One region of the Sporosarcina sp. P37 genome, then DNA from elsewhere that is predicted to be linked to it. Evidence: a T-box and tRNA genes for the amino acid it is inferred to sense, from the RefSeq annotation. Region 1 holds a T-box; the other holds one or more tRNA genes.

The links. A T-box is a leader RNA that pairs with one kind of tRNA and senses whether it is charged. The one in region 1 lies ahead of ileS (isoleucine--tRNA ligase), so its partner is inferred to be a tRNA-Ile.
Region 2: it encodes a tRNA-Ile, which carries the amino acid that the T-box ahead of ileS (isoleucine--tRNA ligase) is inferred to sense. The anticodon was not compared.

What each region holds. Positions count from the first base shown of each region.
Region 1 is NZ_CP015349.1:2,852,472-2,858,349, forward strand. Features, by position in the region: gene SporoP37_RS14220 (PRC-barrel domain-containing protein) at 355-600, shown strand; gene SporoP37_RS14225 (YggS family pyridoxal phosphate-dependent enzyme) at 649-1,359, shown strand; gene SporoP37_RS14230 (cell division protein SepF) at 1,356-1,841, shown strand; gene SporoP37_RS14235 (YggT family protein) at 1,918-2,208, shown strand; gene SporoP37_RS14240 (YlmH family RNA-binding protein) at 2,278-3,054, shown strand; gene SporoP37_RS14245 (DivIVA domain-containing protein) at 3,154-3,720, shown strand; T-box leader at 3,764-3,978, shown strand; gene ileS (isoleucine--tRNA ligase) at 4,122-5,878, shown strand, end outside.
Region 2 is NZ_CP015349.1:804,199-810,076, forward strand. Features, by position in the region: gene SporoP37_RS04210 (1,4-dihydroxy-2-naphthoate polyprenyltransferase) at 1-465, shown strand, start outside; gene SporoP37_RS04215 (TraR/DksA C4-type zinc finger protein) at 582-1,331, shown strand; tRNA gene SporoP37_RS04220 (tRNA-Glu) at 1,527-1,598, opposite strand; tRNA gene SporoP37_RS04225 (tRNA-Ser) at 1,608-1,698, opposite strand; tRNA gene SporoP37_RS04230 (tRNA-Asn) at 1,711-1,785, opposite strand; tRNA gene SporoP37_RS04235 (tRNA-Ile) at 1,787-1,863, opposite strand; tRNA gene SporoP37_RS04240 (tRNA-Gly) at 1,868-1,941, opposite strand; tRNA gene SporoP37_RS04245 (tRNA-Phe) at 1,947-2,022, opposite strand; tRNA gene SporoP37_RS04250 (tRNA-Asp) at 2,070-2,145, opposite strand; tRNA gene SporoP37_RS04255 (tRNA-Met) at 2,147-2,221, opposite strand; tRNA gene SporoP37_RS04260 (tRNA-Ser) at 2,308-2,400, opposite strand; tRNA gene SporoP37_RS04265 (tRNA-Ile) at 2,416-2,492, opposite strand; tRNA gene SporoP37_RS04270 (tRNA-Met) at 2,498-2,571, opposite strand; tRNA gene SporoP37_RS04275 (tRNA-Ala) at 2,598-2,673, opposite strand; tRNA gene SporoP37_RS04280 (tRNA-Pro) at 2,680-2,756, opposite strand; tRNA gene SporoP37_RS04285 (tRNA-Arg) at 2,786-2,862, opposite strand; tRNA gene SporoP37_RS04290 (tRNA-Leu) at 2,872-2,960, opposite strand; tRNA gene SporoP37_RS04295 (tRNA-Gly) at 2,978-3,049, opposite strand; tRNA gene SporoP37_RS04300 (tRNA-Leu) at 3,058-3,139, opposite strand; tRNA gene SporoP37_RS04305 (tRNA-Lys) at 3,161-3,236, opposite strand; tRNA gene SporoP37_RS04310 (tRNA-Thr) at 3,246-3,321, opposite strand; tRNA gene SporoP37_RS04315 (tRNA-Val) at 3,338-3,413, opposite strand; rRNA gene rrf (5S ribosomal RNA) at 3,551-3,666, opposite strand; rRNA gene SporoP37_RS04325 (23S ribosomal RNA) at 3,809-5,878, opposite strand, start outside.

The DNA.
Region 1 (5,878 bases):
AGAGTGGTGTTTGGCTGTGCATTGATTTGTAAATTCTCCCGGCCGCTCATAAATCCTCCGTAAGCGATCATAACATCCCCGCAAGCGCTCTATGCATGCCGGCGACCGCTCATAACTTCCGTCAAGCGCTCAATGACCCTGTGCAAGCGCTCATACTTGCTCCATAAGCGCTCATAAAGCTATTTACTTCTATTCCCATCTTGAACTTTACAAAAAAACTCGATTTATCAATAATGATTAGTTCCAACAAAGTCTCTGACTGCTCCAGCCCGTCATTTTCATTGGTTATGAAGACAGTTTTCTGCGTTCTCATTAAAACCGCCTATGCATAGTATGAAAGAAGGAGGGGAAACTATGCGTTTTTCCAGCTTGCAGAAAAAAGAAGTTATTGAACTTAAAAAGGGATCGTTTCTCGGGTTTGTTCAGGATGCGACGATTGATATCAAAAACGGCAGGATTGCACAGCTTCATATAGGGGAACTTGAGCGCTCGTTCTTCTCTGAAGGCAAATCTAAAGGTGTGCAGAAAGTCAGTTATGAAGACGTCATGACGATTGGAAAAGATATTATCCTGATCCAGAATAAACCGCTGAATAAATGACTTATCGTTGATATATGATTCCCCGCTTGATACAATGAAGCAAAGACAATGAAAAGTAGTGATATTGTGGAACAAGTAAAACAACGATTAGCAACTATACAAAAACAAATAAATACAGCATGTGAAATGTCTCAGCGCAATCCGGAAGACATTACGATTATTGCAGTTACCAAACAGGTGTCACCTTCCAGAGCGCAGTCTCTGCTCGATATCGGCATAAAAGACTTAGGTGAAAACCGTCTGGAAGGGCTCCTTGAAAAGCAGGAAGCGATTACAGATTCAGCAAATTGGCATTTCATTGGAAACTTGCAGACGCGTAAAGTGAAGGACCTGATTGATACGATTGACTGTCTTCATTCGCTCGATCGCCTGAGCCTTGCGAAAGAAGTGAACAAGCGGGCTAGCCGGCCGCTGGATTGTTTTGTACAAGTCAATGTCTCAGGAGAGGAATCTAAATCGGGAATTACGCCGGAAGAAGCGGATGTATTCTTTGAGCAGCTGGCAGTTTATGAGAATGTTCATGTGATTGGATTAATGACGATGGCGCCGAACACAGAGGACGAGTCCGTGCTTCGCGGTGTATTCCAGTCGCTGCGTGAACTGCGTGACCGGATCGCAGCGAAGAAGCTGCCGTATGCGCCATGTACGAAATTATCCATGGGCATGTCCAATGATTTTGCAATTGCGATAGAAGAAGGAGCAACCCATATACGTATCGGCACAGCATTGGCCGGATCAGAAAGAGAGGAAATTGAATGAGCCTCAAAAAACGATTAGAAAAGATGTTTTGGGTATCGGAAGAAGAAGTTGTTCATCAGCCTCAACCACAGAGTAAACCAAAAAAAGCGGAGCACGCTCTTGCCCGTAAAGAGATGAAGAAGCTAGGCGGAAAGAAACGGGCATTCAATTCACGTGTGCAGCCTGGCCAGCAGCAAACTTCAGCGCAAGCTCCGGTCATCAGTTTACAAAGTCTCCAAAAGTCATCGAAAGTCATCTTACTCGAGCCGCGGTCTTATGCGGAAGTGGAAGACATTGCAGAACACCTGAAAAACCGGCGTTCCGTTGTGGTTAATCTGCAGCAGGTGGAACGGGATCAGGGATTTCGCATCATCGATTTCTTGAGTGGGACAGTTTACGCGCTTGGCGGAGATATTCAGCGAATCGGAGCAGATATATTCCTATGTGCACCAGACAACGTAGAAGTAGCCGGCAAGATAACAGAATTCTTATCCGAGCAGTAAAGAAGGAAGGCTACACAGCTTAAAACTTCCAGTTAAACGGAAGATGAACAATTTTGAATGAGGTGTACAAGTAATTATGATCGCATTATTAAATAACGCTTATTTATTGATTTCAGGCGCGCTGCAAATTTTTTCAATTCTGTTAGTCATTTATATTTTGATGTCGTGGGTCCCGTCAACGAGAGAAACGAAATTTGGTCAGATGTTAGCCAAAATAGCGGAACCATATTTAGGGTTTTTCCGTAAGTTCATTCCGCCATTCGGCATGATTGATTTTTCACCTATCGTAGCTTTGCTTGCTCTGCAATTAATTAGCAGGGGAATCGGCCAAATTTATTTAATGCTGTTTCAGGCATTGGTTTACTGAGCATACTCTTAACAGAAAACGGAAATCCTCACAGGGTGAGGATTTTTTTGTATAAGGAGAATAAAAATAATGGATTCGATGTTTCAGCATTTCCGTAAAGAGGAACAGCCTTTTATAGAAAAAGTGAATAGCTGGGTGAAAGAAGTTGAGGATACGTATGCGCCAAAATTAACGGAATTTTTGGATCCGCGCCAGCGCTTCATTACAGAATCGATTGTCAGAAATTCCGACTTGACATTGACGGCGGAAGGAGGATTTCACGGTGCAGAGCGTCAGCGTGTGTTAATTTATCCCGATTATTACACACCGGCAGCAGATGATTTTCAGATCAGTATCTATCAGGTGAATTATCCGCAAAAATTTGTCACGCTGAAACATTCTCAATTGCTGGGGTCACTTCTGTCAATCGGCATTGAACGGTCGAGGTTCGGGGATATCGAATTGACGGAAGAAGCAGTGCAATTTGCAGTTGCGTCAGAAGTGTCTGAATATATTCACGTGAACTTTACTCAAGTTGGTAAAGTGAAGGTTTCCGTGGAGCCTGTATTGAACTCTGAAGATTTCATTGATGCAAAAGAAGAGTGGGCAGAAGAGCTGCATATTATCAGTTCACTGCGTCTGGATACTGTGGTTGCAGCACTGACGAACAGTTCAAGAGCGAAAGCGTCATCCCTTATCAAAGGTGAAAAAGTGAAAGTGAATTGGGCGATGATCGATCAGCAGGCATTCGAAGTAGAAGAGTACGATGTGCTGTCGGTCAGGGGATTTGGCCGTTTCAGAATCATGAGCATCGAAGGGCGTACGAGAAAAGATAAAATCCGTGTAATGATCGGGGCGTTAGTCTAAATAGAATCCTTGATAATTTCAGAAAAGTAGTGTTTAATCAAGTAGTATAGATGATTACAATGCAAGTTGATACAGCATACTGAAAGGAGAAAGCGTATTATGGCTTTAACCCCTACGGATATACATAATAAAACGTTTAACACAAAGTTTCGCGGCTACGATGAAGATGAAGTCAATGAGTTCCTTGAGCAGCTCATGAAAGATTATGAAAACGTCCTGAAAAAAAATGAAGAACTAGAAAAAAAGGTTGCAGATCACGAAGTAAAGATCAGTCATTTCAATATGATTGAAGAAACGATGCAAAAGTCCATTTTGATTGCACAGGAAGCTGCGGAAGATGTTCGTAAAAATTCTGTTCAGGAATCTAAGTTAATTATTTCGGAAGCAGAAAAAAATGCGGATCGTCTGATTAATGACGCACTGTCCCAGGCGAGAAAAATTGCACTGGAAGTAGAAGTGCTGAAAAAGCAGTCCAAAGTTTTCAAGAGCCGTTTTAAGATGATGGTCGAAGCGCAGCTGGATATGATCAACACAGAAGACTGGGACGAGCTGATGAAGTATGAGCTTGATACGTCCAGTGTAGAAAATGTGGCAGAGCAAGAATTAGACATACCCGATGTGGACAGTCTGGATGAAGTGAAACCTGAGAAAGTGGAAGAGGCTTGACAACTTCCGAACACATTTTTTATAATGACAACTAAATCGTTATAATGAAGCGTTGAAGGAAAGAGTACTTACTGACTTTACCCAAAGCGAGCCGGGGATGGTGAAAGCCCGGCGGAGAAGCAGCAAGGAAAATCACTCCTGAGCTGGACTTTGTTTTATGCGGAGCCCCGGTTACACTGCCGTTACCAGTGTCTAAGCGGCAATTGTGTATGCAATTGCAAGTAGGGTGGTACCGCGAGAATAAGCCTCGTCCCTTTTTGGGATGGGGTTTTTTGTTTATTAAAAAAGCAGCAGACAGCGTTCGTGTTCAACGGGCCATGGAGTTTAGAAACGGCCCAAGCCTGACGTTGCTCTTCAAACACAGCACGATTGAAACTCACATAATTTAAGGAGGAATTACAATGGAATATAAAGATACATTACTAATGCCGAAAACAGACTTCCCAATGCGCGGAAACTTGCCGAATAACGAACCGAAGATGCAGGAAGAATGGAACGAGAAAAATATTTATCAGAAAGTACAGGAGCGCACAGCAGGCCGTCCGTTTTTCGTGCTGCATGACGGCCCGCCATACGCAAATGGTGATTTGCATATGGGCCACGCACTCAACAAAATATTAAAAGACTTTATTATCCGTTATAAATCCATGTCAGGATTCCATGCGCCATATGTTCCGGGATGGGATACGCACGGTCTGCCGATCGAGCAGGCTTTGGTCAATAAAGGGGTCGACCGCAAGAAAATGAGCACTGCGGAATTCCGTAAAATGTGTGAAGAGTATGCGCTTAATCAAATCGATAACCAGCGTACGCAGTTCAAACGTCTCGGTGTCCGCGGAGACTGGGATAATCCGTATATCACATTGAAGCCTGAATTTGAATCCCGTCAGATTCAAGTATTTGGCGAGATGGCAAAAAAGGGATATATCTACAAAGGTCTGAAGCCGGTGTACTGGTCACCGTCAAGTGAATCTGCATTGGCTGAAGCAGAAATTGAATATCAAGATAAAAAGTCTCCGTCGATTTATGTCAGCTTCCTGATCCGGGACGGAAAAGGTGTGCTGGATGAAGATGTAAAATTCCTAATCTGGACAACAACTCCTTGGACAATTCCGGCAAACTTGGGAATTTCCGTACATCCTGCATTCACTTATGCAGTTGTGAAAGTGAATGGCGAGAAATTTGTGGCAGCAAAGGACTTAGTGGAATATTTAGCAAAAGAATTAGAATGGGAAGACTATTCTATTGAGAAAGAAGTACAGGGTGCTGATCTTGACCGAATTGCAGCAAGACACCCATTCTATGACCGGGATTCACTGGTTATGCTTGGCGAACACGTTACGGCTGATGCAGGTACTGGCTGTGTACACACGGCGCCTGGGCATGGTGAAGATGACTTCTACGTATCAAAGGCGTATGGAATCGATGCATTATCTCCAATCAATGATCGCGGTGTTATGACGGAAGAAGCACCATACTTCGAAGGATTGTTCTATGAAGATGCGAATAAAGCGGTAACCGAGAAGCTGAAAGAAGTCGGGGCACTTCAAAAGCTGTCGTTCTTCACTCACTCTTATCCGCATGACTGGCGCACAAAGAAACCTGTGATCTTCCGCGCCACAGCACAGTGGTTCGCTTCGATTGAATTATTCAGAAGTGATCTGCTGGAAGCGATCCGCAATACAAAATTCACGCCATCTTGGGGTGAAACACGTCTGTACAATATGGTCCGTGACCGGGGCGACTGGTGTATTTCCCGTCAGCGGGTATGGGGAGTTCCGATTCCGGTCTTCTATGCGGAAAACGGCGAAGCAATTCTGACAGATGAAACGATCAGCCATGTGGCGGACCTGTTCCGTGAGAACGGATCGAATATCTGGTTTGAGCGTTCTGCCAAAGAGCTATTGCCTGAAGGCTTCACGCATGAAGGAAGTCCAAACGGCGAGTTTACGAAAGAGACGGACATCATGGACGTCTGGTTTGACTCCGGTACGACGCATCAGGGTGTACTTGAGGAGCGGGATGATCTGCGGTACCCGGCCGATTTATACCTTGAAGGATCTGACCAATACCGCGGATGGTTCAACTCTTCATTGACGACAAGCGTAGCGATCAACGGTATTGCACCGTATAAAGGTGTTTTGAGCCACGGCTTTAC
Region 2 (5,878 bases), 1.2 Mb from region 1:
GGTGAACTGGTTTCAGGATTCGTTATGGGCATGCTGCTGATTCTGATTGCATTCTACATTCAGACGGGAACAGTTACAGGGAATGCAATTCTTTTATCCGTGCCAAGTATGCTCTTAGTCGGCGCTATTATGCTGGCGAATAACATCCGGGATATCGTTCAGGACACTAGAGGCGGCAGAAAAACAATGGCGATCCTGACGGGGCGAAATAATGCCGTGACGATTTTGGCCGCATTCTTCATCGTTTCTTATGTCTGGATCATTGCACTTGTATTGACAGACCATGTATCTGCCTGGGCATTACTCGTACTGATCAGCATACCCAAACCGCTACATGCAGTGAAAACGTTCAGAAAATATGAGCAGCCATTACAGGTAATGCCTGCCATGAAAGATACAGGCGTCACCAATACACTGTTCGGCCTGCTTCTTGGAATCGGTATCCTCATCGCACACTTCATCTGAATAAACTGTAATAGAAACGTCTACACTTCAAAAGGTAGGCGTTTTTTTATTGGAAAGGTTTACTCTTCCTCCTAAAAAGGGAATGACTGAAATAAGAAAGACATACAGAAAGGACCGTGACGACTTTGTTGACTACCAAACAATTACAGCAACTAGAAAAAGAATTACGTGATATGGAGGAACGTTTGACTGAAACTGAAAGCGAAACAAATATTGTAAAAACTGCGCAGGAAGACGTGGGCGAATTGTCCATGTATGACAATCATCCCGCAGATATGGGAACAGAATTATATGAACGTGAAAAAGATATCGCACTCAATACACATGCGGAAGGCGAGCTGGAAAAGGTCCAGAAAGCGCTCCAGGCTATCAAGGATGGCACGTACGGAACTTGCGAGGTATGCGGCAAGGAAATACAGGCGGAGCGGTTAGAAGCCATCCCCTACACTACGGTGTGTATCGAGGATGCGCAAAAAGATGTCCCTGATGACAGGCCGGCAGAAGATGATCTGTTAATCATGGCGGAGCCTAATTCGTTCGCTGCCAGAAGACAAGGCGAGGCCAGGGATTATGAAGACAGCTTCCAGGAAATCGCAAAATCAGGAACTTCCGAAACGCCCTCAGACTTCATGGGCAATGAAAATCGTGATTATGAAGATCTATACGACGAAGAAAATGAAGATGGTGCGGAAGAATATGAGGAATTTGCAGTAACCGATATCACAGGTGAACCGGCCGGCATTGTCCACAATGAAGAAGTCGCCGAATATGAAGACGAACTGGATGAAGCCGGAATGGAATCTCCATTAGGCGATATCCCCTATCATAAAGGTGACAGCTATATCGATTCAAATAAAGACAAGTAACAAAAAAGGACATCCCTTGAAGCACTGTGATGTGCGGGGATGTCCTTTTGCCACCTTTTAGTATGCGAGCATGCGCAAAGCATAGTTTGCATTCTGGAAAGGCACCGTTAAGAATCCACTTTCCTTACTGCTTGATGCAGTAAAATTGACGAAACAAAAAAGGTATTGCACAGATGTGCAATACCTTTTTCAATATGACCCCTACGGGATTCGAACCCGTGATACCGCCGTGAAAGGGCGGTGTCTTAACCGCTTGACCAAGGGGCCTGAATATTATGGCGGAGAAGGAGGGATTCGAACCCTCGCGCCGCTTTCGCGACCTACACCCTTAGCAGGGGCGCCTCTTGAGCCACTTGAGTACTTCCCCATTAATAAAAATTGGCTCCGCAGGTAAGATTCGAACTTACGACCGATCGGTTAACAGCCGATTGCTCTACCACTGAGCTACTGCGGAATGGTGGGCCTAAGTGGACTCGAACCACCGACCTCACGCTTATCAGGCGTGCGCTCTAACCAGCTGAGCTATAGGCCCCTAATGGAGCGGGTGAAGGGAATCGAACCCTCATCATCAGCTTGGAAGGCTGAGGTTTTACCACTAAACTACACCCGCATTTATGGTGGCTCAGGACGGAATCGAACCGCCGACACAAGGATTTTCAGTCCTTTGCTCTACCGACTGAGCTACTGAGCCACTAATGGTATTTTGACAATGACGCTTGTAAAAGCGTATGTAATAAATGGCGGTCCCGACGGGAATCGAACCCGCGATCTCCTGCGTGACAGGCAGGCATGTTAACCGCTACACCACGGGACCTTGGTTGCGGGGGCAGGATTTGAACCTGCGACCTTTGGGTTATGAGCCCAACGAGCTACCACTGCTCCACCCCGCGATAATATAAATGTCTCTTGCTTACTTAACGACTTTATTATCTTAACATAATAACTTACTAAAGTAAAGCTAAAGTTTAAGTAAATATGGCGGAGGAAGAGGGATTCGAACCCCCGCGGGCTTTAACACCCCTGTCGGTTTTCAAGACCGATCCCTTCAGCCAGGCTTGGGTATTCCTCCGTGGTATAAGTAAACTGGTGGACCTTGCAGGACTCGAACCTGCGACCGGACGGTTATGAGCCGTCTGCTCTAACCAACTGAGCTAAAGGTCCTTAGATAGCGGCGGAGGGAGTCGAACCCACGACCTTACGGGTATGAACCGTATGCTCTAGCCAGCTGAGCTACACCGCCATAATTAGTCAGTCTTAAATTAATATTGGTGGAGCCTAACGGGATCGAACCGTTGACCTCCTGCGTGCAAGGCAGGCGCTCTCCCAGCTGAGCTAAGGCCCCAATAAGTGGTCGGGAAGACAGGATTCGAACCTGCGACCCCTTGGTCCCAAACCAAGTGCTCTACCAAGCTGAGCTACTTCCCGACAGTATATGAATAATGTTGTTTAAATTATGGCGCGCCCGGCAGGAGTCGAACCCACAACCTTCTGATCCGTAGTCAGACGCTCTATCCAATTGAGCTACGGGCGCATATATAATTGGTGCCGAGAACCGGAATCGAACCGGTACGGTAGTCACCTACCGCAGGATTTTAAGTCCTGTGCGTCTGCCAGTTCCGCCACCCCGGCAGGAGTGGTAAATTAAAAGCGGAAGACGGGATTCGAACCCGCGACCCCGACCTTGGCAAGGTCGTATTCTACCACTGAACTACTTCCGCATAAAAGATGCGGGTGAAGGGAGTCGAACCCCCACGCCCGAAGGCACTAGATCCTAAGTCTAGCGTGTCTGCCAGTTCCACCACACCCGCGATATGTTACGGCAAAAATAATGGTGAGCCGTACAGGATTCGAACCTGTGACCCTCTGATTAAAAGTCAGATGCTCTACCAACTGAGCTAACGGCTCGTACTAAAATGGTGCCGGCGAAAGGACTTGAACCCTCAACCTACTGATTACAAGTCAGTTGCTCTACCAGTTGAGCTACACCGGCAAGTGTAGAATGTATATGGTGGAGGATGACGGGCTCGAACCGCCGACCCCCTGCTTGTAAGGCAGGTGCTCTCCCAGCTGAGCTAATCCTCCTGGGTAAAATTGCGACAAACTTCGCATTACTGCGTCAGCTGTATTCGCTTATGATATGTTTATGTGCGCAGCTTCTTTTTCTTCATGATCTTTTGACTATGTATGGCATATCCAATTGAAATCTTAAGAAAAGAATTGCCTGGCAATGTCCTACTCTCACAGGGGGAAACCCCCAACTACCATCGGCGCTGAAGAGCTTAACTTCCGTGTTCGGTATGGGAACGGGTGTGACCTCTTCGCCATCATTACCAGACTGTTTGTCCTCTTAGCGGACATTTACTATTGTAACACTGTTTAAAAATAAAGCAAGTGTTATTTTAGTAATTTAAGTGAATTTTTATTCACTCAAAACTGAATAAAAGACATTGGGTCATTCAAGTAACTTCTTTTTATAATAGGTTAAGTCCTCGATCGATTAGTATCTGTCAGCTGCATACGTCGCCGTACTTCCACCCCAGACCTATCCACCTCATCATCTTTGAGGGATCTTACTTACTTGCGTAATGGGAAATCTCATCTTGAAGGGGGCTTCATGCTTAGATGCTTTCAGCATTTATCCCGTCCATACATAGCTACCCAGCGATGCCTTTGGCAAGACAACTGGTACACCAGCGGTATGTCCATCCCGGTCCTCTCGTACTAAGGACAGCTCTCCTCAAATTTCCTGCGCCCGCGACGGATAGGGACCGAACTGTCTCACGACGTTCTGAACCCAGCTCGCGTGCCGCTTTAATGGGCGAACAGCCCAACCCTTGGGACCGACTACAGCCCCAGGATGCGACGAGCCGACATCGAGGTGCCAAACCTCCCCGTCGATGTGGACTCTTGGGGGAGATAAGCCTGTTATCCCCGGGGTAGCTTTTATCCGTTGAGCGATGGCCCTTCCATGCGGAACCACCGGATCACTAAGTCCGTCTTTCGACCCTGCTCGACTTGTAGGTCTCGCAGTCAAGCTCCCTTATGCCTTTGCACTCTGCGAATGATGTCCAACCATTCTGAGGGAACCTTTGAGCGCCTCCGTTACTCTTTAGGAGGCGACCGCCCCAGTCAAACTGCCCACCTGACACTGTCTCCTGCCCGGATCACGGGCAAGGGTTAGAAGTCCAATACAGCCAGGGTAGTATCCCACCAATGCCTCCTCCGAAGCTGGCGCTCCGGAATCCAAGGCTCCTACCTATCCTGTACAGGCTGCACCGGAATTCAATATCAGGCTACAGTAAAGCTCCACGGGGTCTTTCCGTCCTGTCGCGGGTAATGCGCATCTTCACGCATATTATAATTTCACCGAGTCTCTCGTTGAGACAGTGCCCAGATCGTTACGCCTTTCGTGCGGGTCGGAACTTACCCGACAAGGAATTTCGCTACCTTAGGACCGTTATAGTTACGGCCGCCGTTTACTGGGGCTTCAATTCAGAGCTTCGCTTGCGCTAACCCCTCCTCTTAACCTTCCAACACCGGGCAGGCGTCAGCCCCTATACGTCATCTTACGATTTTGCAGAGACCTGTGTTTTTGCTAAACAGTCGCCTGGGCCTATTCACTGCGGCTCTCTCGGGCTATTCACCCTACCAGAGCACCCCTTCTCCCGAAGTTACGGGGTCATTTTGCCGAGTTCCTTAACGAGAGTTCTCTCGATCACCTTAGGATTCTCTCCTCGCCTACCTGTGTCGGTTTGCGGTACAGGCACCTCCCGCCTCGCTAGAGGCTTTTCTTGGCAGTGTGAAATCAGGGACTCCGGAGATAAATCTCCTTGCCATCACAGCCTAGTGTTATATGAGAACGGGATTTGCCTCGTTCTCCACCTCACTGCTTAGACACACAACCAACTGTGTGCTCACCCTATCCTACTGCGTCCCCCCATTACTCAAACGGCGGGGAGGTGGTACAGGAATATCAACCTGTTGTCCATCGTCTACGCCTATCGGCCTCGACTTAGGTCCTGACTAACCCTGAGCGGACGAGCCTTCCTCAGGAAACCTTGGGCATTCGGTGGAAGGGATTCTCACCCTTCTTTCGCTACTCATACCGGCATTCTCACTTCCAAGCGCTCCACCAGTCCTTCCGGTCCAGCTTCAACGCCCTTGGAACGCTCTCCTACCATTGACCATTCGGTCAATCCACAGCTTCGGTGATCTGTTTAGCCCCGGTACATTTTCGGCGCAGCGCCACTCGACCAGTGAGCTATTACGCACTCTTTAAATGATGGCTGCTTCTAAGCCAACATCCTGGTTGTCTGGGCAACGCCACATCCTTTTCCACTTAACAGATACTTGGGGACCTTAGCTGGTGGTCTGGGCTGTTTCCCTCTCGACAATGGATCTTATCACCCACTGTCTGACTCCCAAACATAAATCATCGGCATTCGGAGTTTGTCTGAATTCGGTAACCCGGGATGGGCCCCTCGTCCAAACAGTGCTCTACCTCCGAGATTCTTTCGTTTGAGGCTAGCCCTAAAGCTATTTCGGAG